Regions from separate parts of the Lactiplantibacillus paraplantarum genome, predicted to be linked through region 2. Evidence: predicted binding sites of a transcription regulator. Region 2 holds the regulator's gene; the other holds the start of a gene.

Region 1 (8,127 bases), 1.1 Mb from region 2:
TCCAGTAAAGAGAAAGCTTCCTAGGATAGTCCGGATATCTTTTTCGGGCGTGGTTGGATGTTCATCCCATAGCTCACCCAATACCGTTTTCTTATCATTAAGGTTGCGTTGCTCTTGGTCATAATAACCAGTGACGACGCCAGTGCCAAACACGGCCTGACCTTTAATGAATGGAATTTGGCCCAAAATACTCTTGAGGAAGGTTGATTTGCCAATCCCGTTCGGACCGACGATGGCAATCGCTTCATGTTTTTTGACGCTGAGATTATCTGGTTCTGACAGGATCCGACCATCATAACCCACGGCAGCGTCTTTGACGGTCAAAACGATGTTGCCACTTTGTTTGGCGGCGTGAAAGCCAAAGTGGGCCGTTTTCTCATCATTGTCAGGGCGATCAAGTCGGTCCATCTTAGCGAGTTGTTTGCGTCGGGCCTGGGCGCGTTTTGTCGTGGAAGCCCGCACAATATTACGGTTAACGAAGTCTTCAAGCTTACTAATCTCGGCTTGTTGTTTTTCGTAGTGTTTCCACTGAGCTTGAATACGTGCCGCTTTTTCTTGAACAAACTGATCGTAGTTGCCGGTATAATGGACCATTTCATGGTGCGACAGGTCATAAACTTCATTAACGACTCGGTCTAGGAAGTAACGGTCATGGCTGACAATAAGCAATGCGCCTGTATACGACTGTAAATAACTTTCTAGCCAAGTTAAAGTCTCAACATCCAAGTGGTTAGTTGGTTCGTCAAGAATAAGTAAATCGCGTTTTTCAAGTAATAATTTGGCGAGTGCTAGCTGCGTCTTTTGCCCACCTGATAGTTCAGTGACTGATTTATCATAGACATCGGCGTCGAATTGAAATCCGTGTAAAACACCCCGGATTTCAGCTTGGTACCCGTAACCGTTTTTCTGCTGAAATTCTGTTTGAATTTGGTCATAAGTTTTTAAAGTTTGTTGGTAGGCCTGTTCATCGTTCATGATAGCCGGATCACTGAGTTGATTTTCGAGTTGATGCATTCGGGTTTCAATTGCATGCAACTCGGCGAAGACGCTACTCATCTCTTCCCAGATTGTATTATGACTGTCTAGGCCTTGGTCCTGGGCCAAGTAACCAATTGTCAGTCCCTTGCGCATCGAAATCTGGCCTTCGTCAGGCACAGTCTCACCAGCAATCATTTTAAGTAAGGTTGATTTGCCGGCGCCATTGCGACCAACGAGGGCCACACGGGCGTGCTCTTGAATGTCCATTTGTACGTTATCGAACAAGACATCGGCACCAAAACGCCGCATAACCTGCTGTACTTGTAGTAAAATCACGCTTTATTAAGCTCCTTTCACATTTGATTCGTGACATAATTGTAGCATATTGCAACGGTTTGCCCAATTATTTGGAATAATAAGTAATTATTATTTCACAAAGTCGTAGGTTATGCTAGAATAGTGTCAGCAAATTCACAAACTTTTATATAGGAGGACGCGTCCGAATGGCAGAAACAAAAATTCCACGGGCAACGGCAAAACGGTTACCGATTTATTACCGCTACTTGAATATTTTACTAGATGCAGATAAGAAGCGGGTATCATCAACCGAGTTGTCCGAGGCGGTTAAAGTAGATTCAGCAACGATTCGGCGAGACTTTTCGTATTTTGGGGCGCTCGGTAAACGAGGGTATGGATACGATGTTGAAACGTTGCTTGCATTTTTTAAAAAGATTTTGAACCAAGACACCTTAACGAACGTTGCCTTGATTGGGGTCGGAAATTTAGGTCACGCCTTATTAAACTTCAATTTTCACAAAAATAGTAATGTCCGAATTTCAGCAGCCTTTGATGTTAACGAGGCGATTGCCAATACGGTTCAAAGCGGGGTGCCAGTGTACCCAATGACTGAGTTGAAGAAGCAATTGATCGAACAACAGATTGAAATTGCAATTTTGACAGTCCCAACGACGGTCGTTCAGGAAATTACGGATGATTTGGTTGATGCTAACGTGAAGGGAATCATGAACTTCACGCCGTTACGAATTTCGGTTCCAGAAACAGTCCGGGTTCAAAACGTTGACTTGACCAATGAATTGCAAACATTGATCTACTTTATTGAGCATTATGGGCAGCAATTGGGCGAAACCGGTCATGACGATCAGAATGAGACGCAAGACTAAGTCACTGTCTTAGTTTAGATATTATATAGTAAAAGAAGGTGCCCCGGGACTGGTTCCCAGAGCACCTTTTTGTGTCAGCTTTTTACTTAAAAACAAGGGTTTAATGACGGCTTCAGCTATTGAGAGCTGCTAGTTTGGATTAATGCAGTAATCCAAACAGTGTTGGTAATACGACCGATGCATTCATTAAGATGTGGGCGGTCATAGAAGTTTGAATACGACCAGTATGTTGGTATAGCCAACAGAATAAGAGGCCGATAAATGCGTATAGAATAAAGTGACCATCCGCGTGTGCGAAGCTAAATAGGACGCTCGCAATTAAGGCTGCTCCAATCTTACCAGTGACTGCGCTAAGATTACCGAAGATAACTTTGCGAAAGACGATTTCTTCCATGATTGGGGCCCCGATAATGATTGCTAGGAAAAAGGCCGGGTATTGCTGGCCAACTGTCAAGAGCGTAGTGGTGTTAGTTGAGGCGGTTGACTGGCCTAATAATGCAGTGATTTTTAGAATAATTAATTGGCCGACGATGACGAGCACGAGTCCGATCAATCCCCAAAGAATGGTTTTGCTCCAATTGCTGGGATGCTTTTCAATCACATTTTTAGCCTTCATTCGGCTAGCTAACCAAATGAGCAGGACAGCACCGACCAAGTAATCAACTGTTTGAATGACGAATACTTGAGAACCAAGTTGATGAAAAGCGGTAACTAAAACGCTTGGTAGTGCGTAAATAATAAAGTAAATAATGAGAATAAAGATTGATTGGCGGCGATTGACCATCAACTCACGTCCTTTTAAAAGTTAAATTTAAGTTGCGTAGCGGTAACTGTAATTTTCATTATAGTCGATTTGACATTCTTTGACTAATAATTGACAAATTACTTGCAATCTTGAATTAAAATGATATAGTTGACAATGTAATTAGCACTTGGAACTACGGAGTGCTAAAAAAGAATAAATGGAGGGATTCACGTGTTAAAACCATTAGGAGATCGCGTTATCTTGCAACAACAAGAAGAAGAAGAACAAACAATTGGTGGGATTGTCATTGCCAATAACGCCAAGGAAAAGCCCCAAAGCGGGAAGGTTGTTGCCGTCAATGACGGTCGTGTTTTAGATAACGGGACAAAAGTTGACCCCAGCGTGAAGGTCGGCGATCAAGTATTATTCGATAAGTATGCCGGTACCGAAGTCAAGTATCAAGGTGCTAAGTACTTGGTATTGCACGAAAAAGATATCGTTGCAATCGAAGACTAATCCATTTAAATTGCGCAACTTAAAATAAATTAAATTCATGAGGTGAATAGAGATAATGGCTAAAGAATTAAAGTTCTCTGAAGATGCACGCTCAGCGATGCTAAAAGGTGTCGATCAATTAGCTGACACAGTTAAGTCAACGTTAGGGCCTAAGGGTCGCAACGTCGTTTTGGAACAATCATATGGTTCACCAACAATTACTAATGATGGTGTAACGATTGCTAAAGCAATTGAATTGGACGATCATTTCGAAAACATGGGTGCCAAGTTAGTTTCTGAAGTTGCTTCAAAGACTAATGACATTGCTGGTGATGGGACGACGACTGCAACGGTCTTAACGCAATCAATCGTTAATGAAGGTATGAAGAACGTTACCGCCGGTGCTAACCCTGTTGGCATTCGTCGTGGGATTGAAGAAGCCACTAAGACGGCGGTTGACTCATTACATGCCATGGCACACGAAGTTAAGACGCAAGAAGATATTGCGCAAATCGCTTCTGTATCTTCAGCAAGTGAAGAAACTGGTAAGCTAATTGCTGAAGCCATGGAAAAAGTTGGCCATGACGGTGTGATCACGATTGAAGAATCACGTGGTGTTGATACGAGTTTAGACGTTGTTGAAGGAATGCAATTCGACCGCGGCTACTTATCACAATACATGGTTACTGATAACGATAAGATGGAAGCTGATCTCGATAATCCTTATATCTTAATCACTGATAAGAAGATTTCGAACATTCAAGATATCTTGCCACTATTACAATCCATCGTTGAACAAGGCAAGCCATTGTTGATCATTGCTGATGATATTTCTGGTGAAGCTTTACCAACCTTAGTCTTGAACAAGATGCGTGGGACGTTTAACGTTGTCGCCGTTAAGGCACCCGGTTTTGGTGATCGGCGTAAGGAACAATTACAAGATATCGCAATTTTAACTGGTGGGACGGTTATCACTGACGATCTTGGCCTTGAATTGAAAGACACAACGATCGATCAATTAGGTCAAGCCAATAAAGTAACGGTTACTAAGGATAACACCACCATTGTTGAAGGTGCTGGCGCCAAGGATGCTATCTCAGAACGAGTTGAATTCATCCGTAACCAAATTAGTGAAACGACTTCTGACTTTGACAAGGAAAAGTTACAAGAACGTTTGGCTAAGTTAGCTGGTGGGGTTGCCGTTGTTCGTGTCGGTGCTGCTACTGAAACGGAATTAAAAGAACGCAAATACCGGATTGAAGATGCCTTGAACGCAACGCGGGCTGCCGTTGAAGAAGGCTTTGTTGCCGGTGGTGGTACTGCTTTGATTAATGTTATCAAAGATGTTGCTGCGTTGAAGGAAACCGGTGACGTTCAAACTGGGATCAACATTGTTAAACGTGCTTTGGAAGAACCAGTTCGCCAAATCGCTGAAAATGCTGGTTTGGAAGGCTCAGTAATCGTTGAAAAGATGAAGGAACAAAAGCCAGGTGTTGGGTTCAACGCCGCTACTGATGAATGGGTTGACATGATCGAAGCTGGTATCGTGGATCCTACTAAGGTAACGCGTTCTGCTTTACAAAACGCTGCTTCTGTTTCAGCCTTACTCTTAACGACTGAAGCCGTTGTTGCTGAAAAGCCAGATGAAAATGCGCCAGCTGCCCCAGCCGCACCAAACCCAGGTATGGGCGGTATGATGTAAACAAATCGTAACATTAAGCACTTACTCGGCTGAGTAAGTGCTTTTTTAGTGCTGTTAGGGTGTGAATCGACTAGAATAAAGGTATTGATTTATCCATATCAGAGCGGTAGGATTAGTCGTTAACGCAAAATGCGGGTGCAGCGAAGTACCCGGTAGTTCAACTGGTAGTATTTATTAAGTCAAAGTAGTAGAATCTACTTTGATTCAGCTTACTTGGGATAATTATTTTGGAAATAAAGGAGTTATTATCATGTGGCGTTATTTAAAACGGTTAGTTATTGGGAAACCGTTAAAAACCATGGACGAGGGTGGGCAGGCGCTCACTAAGTTCAAGGCACTGGCGCTGCTGTCGTCAGATGCGCTATCATCGGTGGCTTATGGTACTGAACAGATTACGACTGTCTTGATTACCCTTTCAGCGGCCGCGCTGATGTATCAATTGTACGTGGCGGCGCTTGTGTTAGTGCTGTTGTTTGCTATTACGATGTCGTACCGACAAATTATTCGGGCTTATCCATCTGGCGGTGGCGCCTACGTGGTTGCAAGTACGAACTGGGGACGGCCAGCCGGATTAGTTGCCGGGGGATCACTGCTGGTTGATTATATGTTGACTGTCGCGGTTTCTGTGACTTCTGGTACTGAGGCGATTACGTCGGCAATTCCGGCGTTAGCCAATTACCAAGTGCTAATTGCGGTACTGATTGTGATTGCCATTATGGCATTGAACTTACGTGGAATGCGTGAGTCCGCATCGTTCTTAACATTTCCCGTTTACTTTTTCATTATTATGATTATCGGTATGATTCTCTGGGGCGTTATGAATATTGCGAGTGGTAACTTAACTTACCATGCATCGGCAGCCGTTGGAGCACCCGTCCAGGGTATGACGTTAGTGCTGTTTTTACGGGCCTTCTCGTCTGGGTCGTCATCACTGACTGGGGTGGAAGCCATCAGTAACGCGGTGCCGAATTTCAAACGGCCTAAACGTAAAAATGCAGCCAATACGTTAGCCATCATGTCATTAGTCTTGGCGGTCTTCTTTGGTGGTATTACCTATTTAAGTTATTACTTAGGTGTTAAACCGCAAGCGGATAATACTGTCTTGTCACAAATTGCAACGGCAGTCTTTGGTCATGGCTTGTTCTACTACTTGTTACAATTAGCGACAGCGCTAATCTTAGCAGTCGCGGCCAACACTGGTTTCTCGGCTTTCCCAATCTTGGCATATAACTTAGCTAAGGATAAATTTTTGCCACATGCATACATGGATCGTGGGGATCGCTTAGGTTACTCTAATGGGATTATCTCGTTGGCTGTTGGGGCAATTGCCTTGATTTTCATTTTCCATGGTAAGACGACGCTATTGATCCCACTATATGCGGTCGGGGTGTTTGTGCCATTTACATTATCTCAATCTGGGATGATTATTCATTGGCTACGTGAACGTGGTCAATGGTGGTGGATGAAGGCGGCGGTGAACTTACTTGGGGCGCTGATTTCGTTGCTCTTGGTGGTTTTCCTATTCTTGCTACATTTCGGCAATGTCTGGCCATACTTGATCGTGATGCCACTCTTGCTCTACATGTTCTACCGGATTCACGTGCATTACAACCGAGTGGCTGCCCAATTGCGAGTGGTTGCGAAGGAAAAAGCGGCGATTCATGATTATGATGGTGCAACGGTAATCGTTCTTGTCTCCAATGTGACGCGGGTAACGGCCCAAGCGGTTAACTACGCGCGGTCGATTGGGGATTATGTGATTGCCATGCACGTTTCTTTTGATGAAAACCCGGAAAAGGAACATAAGACGGCAGCGGAATTTAAAGAAACCTTCCCGGACGTACGGTTTGTGGATATTCATTCTTCATACCGCTCAATTGCAACGCCGACACTGCGCTTCTGCGATGTGATTGCAAAACGCGCGGCGGAGCGGAATTTCTCGACGACGGTGCTCGTACCACAATTTGTACCGAAGAAACCTTGGCAAAATATTTTGCATAACCAAACTAGTTTGCGGTTGCGGGCGGTATTAAATTCGCGGGAAAATATTATTGTTTCAACTTATAACTATCATTTAAAAGAATAGTAACTTGATATTGAAACTCGGCATAGCTGCCGAGTTTTTATTTTTATGTCATAATATGAGTGACTGAGGTTATAATTTAGATGCTGAACTAGCTAGATAGCAGTAAATATGAATGAATTGTGTTGCCTTTACTAAGTTTTAGTGAAGCAAGTTGTCAAGTGTCATTGGGATTTGTATAATTATCATAATAGAGTGAGAAGGGAGTTACGCACAAATGATCAGATTTGAAATCCTAGTAAGCCTAGTGGCGACCATGATACTTTCTGCGATCTTGACGCCGTTTGTGCGGAAACTTGCATTTAAAATTGGGGCCGTGGACAAACCAAATGTTCGCCGAGTTAATAAGATTCCGATGCCGACAATGGGTGGTTTAGCAATTTTTATTTCCTATACCATTGGTACGACTGTGCTGTATCTCATGCACCAGTTTCCCAGTCGCATTTTTTTCGCACTGCTCGGTGGGGAACTGATTATCATTGCCACTGGTATTATCGATGATATTTATGAATTAAAGCCACGTCAGAAAATGTTAGGAATTACGTTAGCCGCCTTAGAGGTTTACTTTATTGGTGGCGTGCGGATGACAACTTTTACTTTCCCACTGTTGGGACTGATTCACTTTCAGTGGTTGAGTCTACCAGTAACCTTGCTGTGGATCTTAGCAATCACGAACGCGGTGAATTTAATCGATGGGCTAGATGGATTAGCCACTGGCGTTTCGATAATTTCACTAAGTACGATGGGGATTATTGGTTTGTTTTTCCTAAATGCCAATATGTTTGTTTCCTTATTAATCTTTACGTTAGTTGCCGCGATGATCGGTTTTCTACCCTATAATTTTTTCCCAGCCAGGATTTATCTGGGAGACACTGGTTCACTGTTTATTGGGTTCATGACCGCAGTATTCTCATTGTTTGGTTTAAAGAATGTGACCTTGATT
Region 2 (8,127 bases):
TCACTTTATTTTCCGGTAAGAATTCTTTCGAACCACTCTTCAACCGGAATCCGGTCGTCATATCTAACATCTGACGAAGCGTTGTTTGACGGCCATGCTTGAGGTTTGGATAATACTTAGAAATCGGATCAGTTAACTTTAATTTGCCCGCCTGTACAAGCTGCATAATGCCGACCGCCGTCATTGATTTTTGAATTGATAAAATTTGGTACTTTGAATTTACTTTGTTAAGTTGGTCCTTTGCTTTATTCGCGTAACCAAAGGCACGCTTATAAATAACATGATCATTTTTAACCACTAATGCTGAACCCACAAAATGGCTTAACTTCAAAGCCTTAGTCACCTGTGCATCCGTGTTTTTATTATTTGAAAACGTTGTTTGGTTCACCTTACGACTGAGCTGGCTATTTTTCAGTGCCGCTTTTTTATTCAGTGCCTTGTTAGCCAGACGCTTGTTGGCAATCGCCGTTTGTCGCTCTGTATGATAAATATAGTAGCCGCCACCAGCTCCCACAATCAGCAGTCCAAGCAAAACTGTTATCAAAAGTTTGCTTCGCTTCACAATGATTGACCTCCCCATTAGACTATCGATTACGAACTGATTGGTGATATTAGCTGCGCCGCTAATAGTACGCTAAGTTCAATTATCAGTGTAACAATCTAACAACCGATAACGCCTGTGACACCTCAAAAAGAACAAAATCCTGCATTTGCGCTTACTGGTCCGACATATTTGTAACGGTTTTGTAACATCAACGTTACTCTCCCCATGAGTAAACGACGTATTACTTCACCTCCTTGACTAATTCTAGCACTCACTAATCACTAGGCGACAGGATAACGAAACAGTTTGCACAAAAATCAGGCTACTGAAAAGTCACTTAATAAACAGGCTCAATAGCTTTACAAGTTAACATAAAAAAGCTGGGTAAGCACCATCACAACTCATGATGGGCGCTTACCCAGCTACTTATTACATTTATAAAATCAGTCTGCCTAGTTAGACACCCCGAAGTTTGTCAAATAATGAACTCTTACCGTTACCGGCAACCGTCTTACCACTAGCTTTAGCGAAGGTCTTCAAAGCTTCTTTCTGACCTTTGTTCAAGTGTGTTGGTGTTTCAATGGCAACCGTGACCCGTTCATCACCATTGCCATTACCACGCAATCGGGGTGCACCCTTGCCACGTAACCGGAAAGTCGTCCCCGTTTGAGTACCAGCTGGGATCTTCAACTTAACGTCACCATGAACGGTCTTAACCTGAACTTCATCACCAAGCGCTGCTTGAACAAAGTCAATCGGCAACTTGAAGTAAATCGTCGCCCCATCACGTTCAAAGTCTTTGCTTGGTTCAACCCTAAAGATGATAAAGAGATCCCCATAAGGGCCACCATTAGTACCGGCTTCTCCTTGGTTTTGAAGTCGCATTTGCTGTCCTTCTTCAACCCCAGCAGGAACGGTCACTTTGATAGAATGGCTCTGTTCCGTATGTCCAGAACCACCACAAGTTGCACACTTATCTTTGATTTCTTTACCAGTCCCGTGACAAACGTCACACACTTGTTGACTCATCATCCGACCAAGCGGTGTGTTGGTCTGAACTTGGATATAACCAGCACCATGACATTTTGAACAGGTCACTGGTGAAGTCCCAGGCTTAGCACCGGAACCGCCACACGTTTCACATTGTTCCTCACGATTATAAGTAATGGTCGTCTTCTTACCAAAAATGGCATCTTCAAATTTCAATGTCATTTCATACTGTAAATCACGCCCTTGTTGCGGCGCCGTTGGGTTAGGTCGCCGTGAGCCACCTGCGCCACCACCAAAGAAGGAACTAAAAATATCCTCAAAGCCACCGCCGCCACCGAAGCCGCCAAAGTCTTGGCCACCAAAGCCACCGGCACCGCCGCCAAAGCCTTGCTGACCGCCAGTTGATCCAAATTGGTCATACTGAGACCGCTTTTGAGGATCGCCTAACGTTTCATACGCTTCATTGACAGCTTTAAACTTTTCTTCCGCACCAGGTTCATGATTCAAATCAGGATGATACTTCTTTGAAAGCTTACGGTACGCCTTCTTAATTTCGTCCTGACTGGCATCCTTTTCAACACCCAGAACCTTATATAAGTCTTGCTCTGCCATTGTAACCTCCTAATGAACCTTAATTAAGTCTCATTAATACTAGCATATTTAAACCAAAAAGGCCAAAGCCACGTGGCCTTGGCCTTTTGTTCTGACAGTTTTACTTCTTATCCTTGTCTTTATCCAAGTCTTCAAAGTCACCGTCAACCGTGTTGTCATCACCGCTCTTGGCCGAATCAGCGTTGCCAGCAGCATTACCGTCGGCACCAGCTTGAGCACCCTGAGCTTCTTGGGCTTGTTGATACAACTTGACTGATAAGTCTTGAACGATCTTATTCAAATCATCCTTCTTGGCTTTCATCTCATCAATATTGTTATCATCTTGAGCCTTCTTCAAAGCATCACGGGCATCTTGAGCCTTCTTAACTTCATCTTCGGAAACCTTACCTTCAAGATCCTTCAAGGTCTTGTCGGTCGTAAAGATCAATTGATCGACTTCGTTCTTCAAGTCAACTTCTTCTTTACGTTGCTTATCGGCTTCTTCATTTTCTTTGGCTTCCTTGACCATTTGATCAATTTCGTCGTCTGAGAGACCCGATGAACTCTTAATGGTAATCTTTTGTTCTTTATTAGTTCCCATATCCTTAGCAGAAACGTTAACGATCCCGTTCTTATCGATATCGAATTTAACTTCGATTTGAGGAACGCCACGAGGTGCTGCTGGAATGTCGGTTAATTGGAAACGACCTAACGTCTTGTTGTCCGCAGCCATTGGCCGTTCACCTTGCAAGACATGAATGTCAACAGCTGGTTGATTATCAGCAGCCGTACTGAAGACTTGTGACTTGCTAGTTGGAATGGTGGTATTACGGTCAATCAATTTCGTGAAGACCCCACCCATAGTTTCAATTCCAAGTGAAAGTGGCGTAACATCAAGCAACACAACGTCCTTAACATCACCAGTAATCACACCACCTTGAACAGCTGCCCCTAAGGCAACCGCTTCATCAGGGTTGATTGAATGGTTAGATTCTTTGCCAGTCCACTTTTCAACGGCTTCTTGAACAGCTGGAATCCGGGTAGACCCACCGTTTAAGATAACAACGTCTAAGTCGCTAGCAGAAAGGTTGGCATCTTTCAAAGCATTTTCAACTGGGATCCGGGTCTTTTCAACCAAGTCCGCCGTCAATTCATTGAACTTAGCCCGCGTTAACGTGGTTTCCAAATGCAAAGGACCACTAGCACCAGCTGAAATGAATGGTAAACTGATTTGCGCTTCAGAAACACCAGAGAGATCCTTCTTCGCTTTTTCAGCAGCATCCTTTAACCGTTGTAAGGCCATCTTGTCTTGTGATAAGTCAACGCCATTGTCAGCCTTGAAACTAGCCACTAACCAGTCGATGATCTTTTGGTCAAAGTCGTCACCACCAAGGTGAGTATCACCGTTTGTTGATAACACTTCGAAGACGCCATCGCCTAATTCCAAGATGGAGACATCAAACGTCCCACCACCAAGGTCATAAACTAAGATTTTTTCGTCTTTGTCGGTCTTATCCAAACCATAGGCTAAAGCTGCCGCCGTTGGTTCGTTAATAATCCGTTCGATGTTTAAACCGGCAATCTTACCAGCATCCTTAGTTGCTTGCCGTTGGGCATCATTAAAGTAAGCAGGAACAGTTACAACGGCCTTTTCAACCTTGTCACCAAGATAGTCTTCAGCAAATCCTTTGATGTATTGTAAAATCATTGCTGAAATTTGTTGTGGCGTGTAGTCTTTGCCTTCAATGTTAACCTTGTAACCCGCTTCACCCATGTGGCGCTTAATTGAAGCAACGGTATTAGGGTTAGTGATTGCTTGCCGCTTGGCAACTTCACCAACTTGAGTTTCGCCATCTTTGAATGCCACAACTGAAGGAACCGTCCGGCCACCTTCAGGAGTGGTGATAATCTTAGGTTCATTACCTTCAAGAACCGCTACCGCAGAGTTAGTAGTTCCGAGGTCAATCCCGATAATTTTATTACTTGCCATAAATTAACAAACCTCTTTTTAATTAGTATTTTTATTGATTAATTACTGTGCCACAACGACCATGGCTGGACGGAGTGTCCGGTCTTTCAATAGGTAACCCCGTTGTAAGACTTGCACCACCGTATCGGCCGGATGATCATCATCAACTGGCACGGTCTGAACAGCTTGGTGAATATTTGGATCAAACTTTTCACCCGCAGCGGCGACTTCAGTGACCCCATGCTTCTTCAAAGCGTCTTGCAAATGGCCATAGACCATTTCAACACCCTTCTTCAATTGCTGAGCCGCTTCATCATCCGCTTGCGTTGCTAAGGCCCGCTCTAAGTTATCTAATACGGGTAAAACATCCTTAGCCAACGCTTGACCGTCATATTTCAGCAACGCCGCTTGCTCTTTCTTGTTGCGGTTTTGCATATTGACGATCTCAGCTTGTGCTCGCAACAACTGATCGTCCTTTTCATCTAACTGCGCCTTAAGGTCAACAATTTGTTGCGCTTGCGGATCCACCTGTGTTGTTTCTTCGGATTGGTCCGCTGCGCTAGTTGCTGCCTGAGTTGCTTCACTGGCAGTAGAAGTTGCCTTTGAATCAGCTGTCGACGTCTGTGAATCGGTTGACGCCGTATGCGTTGATTTTTTTGCCAATGTTTTCATCTCCCTGTCCGTCACTCGTCAAAGTACCGGTAATAATCTAGTAATTTGCGGGCGAGTTCACGTTGGAACGCACCCATCAGCCCAATCATCCGTGAATACGGCATGGCGGTCGGTCCAAGTAAGGCAATCACACCCTGCCCGTGTTGATCGACATCGTAAGTAGCGGTAATCAAACTGTAGTTCTTCAACAAATCGTTGGTAATCTCATTACCGATACGAACCTGAATTTGTTGACCAGGTGGGCCAATCACATTAGCTAATCGATCCGTTTGATCAAGTAACGAGTACAATGACTGTAACTCTTTCGGGCTCTGTTGTTCGGTATAGTTAAACAAATTTAACTTGCCGCCAACATAGAAGCGCTCAGAAGCTGCCTTGGACAACACACTGCCAAAAATATCCAAGAAACCATCTGGATCTTGCAAATACTGTGCAAGTTTTAGTGGAATCTCATGAGTCAATTGACGGAGGACGTCTTGTAACGGCAAGCCAACTAGCTGGTCATCAATAAACCGAACGACCGGTTCCAGCTCATCACCAGTAATGTCATTAGGAATGGTGAACGTTTGATTTTCAACGTCACCATTATTCGTGACTAGGATCGCCATGACTTGATGATTGCCCAACGGTACGAGTCGGAAACCACTAAGACGGCTGTCTTTGAGCTCCGGACGCAACGTGAAGGTCGTATAGCTTGTCAATTGGGACAAAATATCGGCCGACTGGGCAACAATTTCGTCAATCTTATGGAACTCGCCACCTAACGAATGTTGAATTACTTTTAAGTCTTTGCCGTCAACCTTTTCGGGCTTCAGAATATGATCGACATAGTACCGGTACCCTTTAATTGATGGAATTCGACCTGATGACAAATGCGTTTTGACGATCAATCCCAAATCCTCTAGCCGGGCCATTTCATTACGAATGGTCGCCGAACTGACCTTGATTGGCAGCTCTTGAACTAGCGATTTGGACCCAACTGGGTTACCGCCCTCGGTATAGTCACGGACAATGGCCTTTAAAATTAGGCTTTGTCGTTCAGTTAACGTGATCATCACCTCTTTTTAGCACTTAACTTAATGGAGTGCTAACACAATTACTAATATAACAACCACCCCGATGAAAGTCAAGGAAAGACAAAGTATTTCTGGAAAAGAATGCTTGAATTATCAGTATGGTAAGCACCACCATGACAGGTCTTTAACGACCTCAATCAACAATTAGCACTCCTTACCTACGAGTGCTAATATACACCCACATCAATGACATTGCAAGCACGATGCCTAGCAATAGCACCTCGCCATCAGCGGCAATCCATATCGTAATCGCCAACATGGATTTAATACCCAGGATGTAATTGATTACCCACCAAAAAGTCCGAGACAAAACTAATTATGCCCAGTTTCTTTTTCCAGAAACTGAGCACAATTTTTCTATCAATATTGTCGAGATGGGGGCCATTAAAAACCGCATACACCTCTTACTACTTACCGTTCCGCTTTATTAATAGCATGATCGATAACTTCATTATCAAACTGTTCCTGAAGATAAGCCTCATTGTCGATCGGTAAGTGCACGTGAAAATCAGCAAAATGTTGAACCTTCAACGTAGCTTGTTCCACTTCGAATCCAAGCAAATGACCACCCAACTGATGATCCTTGCTTAGAAAATGTAAGTGAAAGCCACCGACCGTAGCCCCTTGGAACAAGTGTGGCGCATAGTAACCAATAATCGTTCCATCGACATCTTCCCCAGTAAACTCGGGTTGCGTCGCTGTTGCTGCAACCAACGTCTTATAAGGCGGTTCTTGCCGTGGGGCGACTCGCGTCTTAATATGTGCAAACGTGCCATCGACCCGAATGGCCGCAAACACATTCGTTAAGCGATAATCTTGAATAACCTGCTGTTCAAAATCGGCCTGCTTGATTGTTGCCAAGTTAGCGCTGATGTCAGGTTTTTCAAAGTGTACCGATGCAAACGGTAACGTTTCGTCAGGCTTGATTTCACGAATCTGGCCGTCTTCACGTGCCTGATAAGCGTGACCATCAACAATGATCACTTCACCGTTAAGACCATCTAGCGTCCCAATTCCAGTATCACCATGTGTTAAAAGTTCCCGGGCCGTGATGGTTCCATCAAATAGACCGGGCACGAGTAATCCTAACGTGCCGTGTTGAAAAATTGTTGTTGTATCCATTCATTATGCCTCCAAACTATCTGATTGTTTAGCAACTTGTATTCGGGGTGCCACCTGAAATGGGTGCATGGCATAGTAATCTCGGGTAGCCTGTTCATCACGTTTTAATTGGGCGACTAACTCATCCGCACCCGCAAATTTAATTTCACCACGCATTCGATGACTCCAACGAACCGTCAACTGTTGGCCGTAAAGATCACCGTGGAAATCTAATAAATAAATTTCAACCGTAATTGGACGATGATCGCCGAACGTGACGTTGCGCCCCACTGATGCCATCCCCATGACCCATTGTGAGCCAATCTGCACCATTGTGGCATAAATACCAATACCGGGCACCCGCGTATTGGAGCCGTGGGCAACGTTGGCAGTCGGGAAGCCCAGCGTACGGCCCCGTGCTTCACCATGGACCACTTCACCGCTAGTTTCATATTGATAGCCAAGTAACCGGTTGGCCGTATCAATTTCCCCAGCGTCCAACGCATGGCGAATGCGCGTCGAACTGATCTTTTCAGCATCCAATTCGGCCTTGGGAACTTCAATAATTTCAAATCGATTGCGACCATATTCGTTCAACCGTTGCATGTTGGCAATTTCGGCCGGTCCGTAAGTGTAATCAAAACCGGCCACTACTGTTTGCGCGTGCAAACCAACGATCAACTGGTCAACAAAGGTTTGCGGTGGCATGGCACCCACCGCCGCATCAAAATGGAGGACGTACAAGATTTCAACACCAAGTTCCGCCATCAATGCTGTTTTTTGAGCAATCGTCGTTAAATAGCGCACCTGCTGGGGGTCCGTATGTTTGAAGACAACTGACGGGTGCTGATCAAACGTCATCACTGCCAGTTTTGCGTGTTGTGCTTGGGCCGCCTGACGTGCCGTTGCAACAACTTGTTGATGCCCGCGGTGAACGCCGTCAAAAAAGCCTAAGGCCAATACGATCGGCCCTTCTGGGATTTGGCCCGTCGCCACGGGATACTTTAAATTAATCACCTGCATGACAAAAAACTCCTTAATTGACCGCAAACATTTTAAACGGTTTGTACCGTTGTTCATCCGGTCGGTAACTATATAGACATTTTAGGCTGTTTTGGTAAACTAACGCAACCATCGTGTTCGCATCTGGATCAGTTTGTTGGCCTTCCGCAGCCGTAATGAAG

Evidence for each region. The regulator HrcA, encoded in region 2, represses chaperone genes, less so after heat shock. The targets are predictions, from matches to a motif close to TTAGCACTCNNNNNNNNNGAGTGCTAA.
Region 1: a site for HrcA is predicted at 3,085-3,111, ahead of groES (co-chaperone GroES). Genes of this name have one in related genera too.

Annotation. Positions count from the first base shown of each region.
Region 1 is NZ_CP032744.1:584,974-593,100, forward strand. Features, by position in the region: gene LP667_RS02795 (ABC-F family ATP-binding cassette domain-containing protein) at 1-1,314, opposite strand, end outside; gene LP667_RS02800 (redox-sensing transcriptional repressor Rex) at 1,482-2,159, shown strand; gene LP667_RS02805 (CPBP family intramembrane glutamic endopeptidase) at 2,299-2,943, opposite strand; gene groES (co-chaperone GroES) at 3,136-3,420, shown strand; gene groL (chaperonin GroEL) at 3,476-5,101, shown strand; gene LP667_RS02820 (APC family permease) at 5,352-7,187, shown strand; gene LP667_RS02825 (glycosyltransferase family 4 protein) at 7,402-8,127, shown strand, end outside.
Region 2 is NZ_CP032744.1:1,721,638-1,729,764, forward strand. Features, by position in the region: gene LP667_RS08285 (serine hydrolase domain-containing protein) at 1-580, opposite strand, end outside; gene dnaJ (molecular chaperone DnaJ) at 1,001-2,146, opposite strand; gene dnaK (molecular chaperone DnaK) at 2,247-4,115, opposite strand; gene grpE (nucleotide exchange factor GrpE) at 4,158-4,757, opposite strand; gene hrcA (heat-inducible transcriptional repressor HrcA) at 4,778-5,821, opposite strand; gene budA (acetolactate decarboxylase) at 6,254-6,964, opposite strand; gene ribF (riboflavin biosynthesis protein RibF) at 6,968-7,966, opposite strand; gene truB (tRNA pseudouridine(55) synthase TruB) at 7,980-8,127, opposite strand, start outside.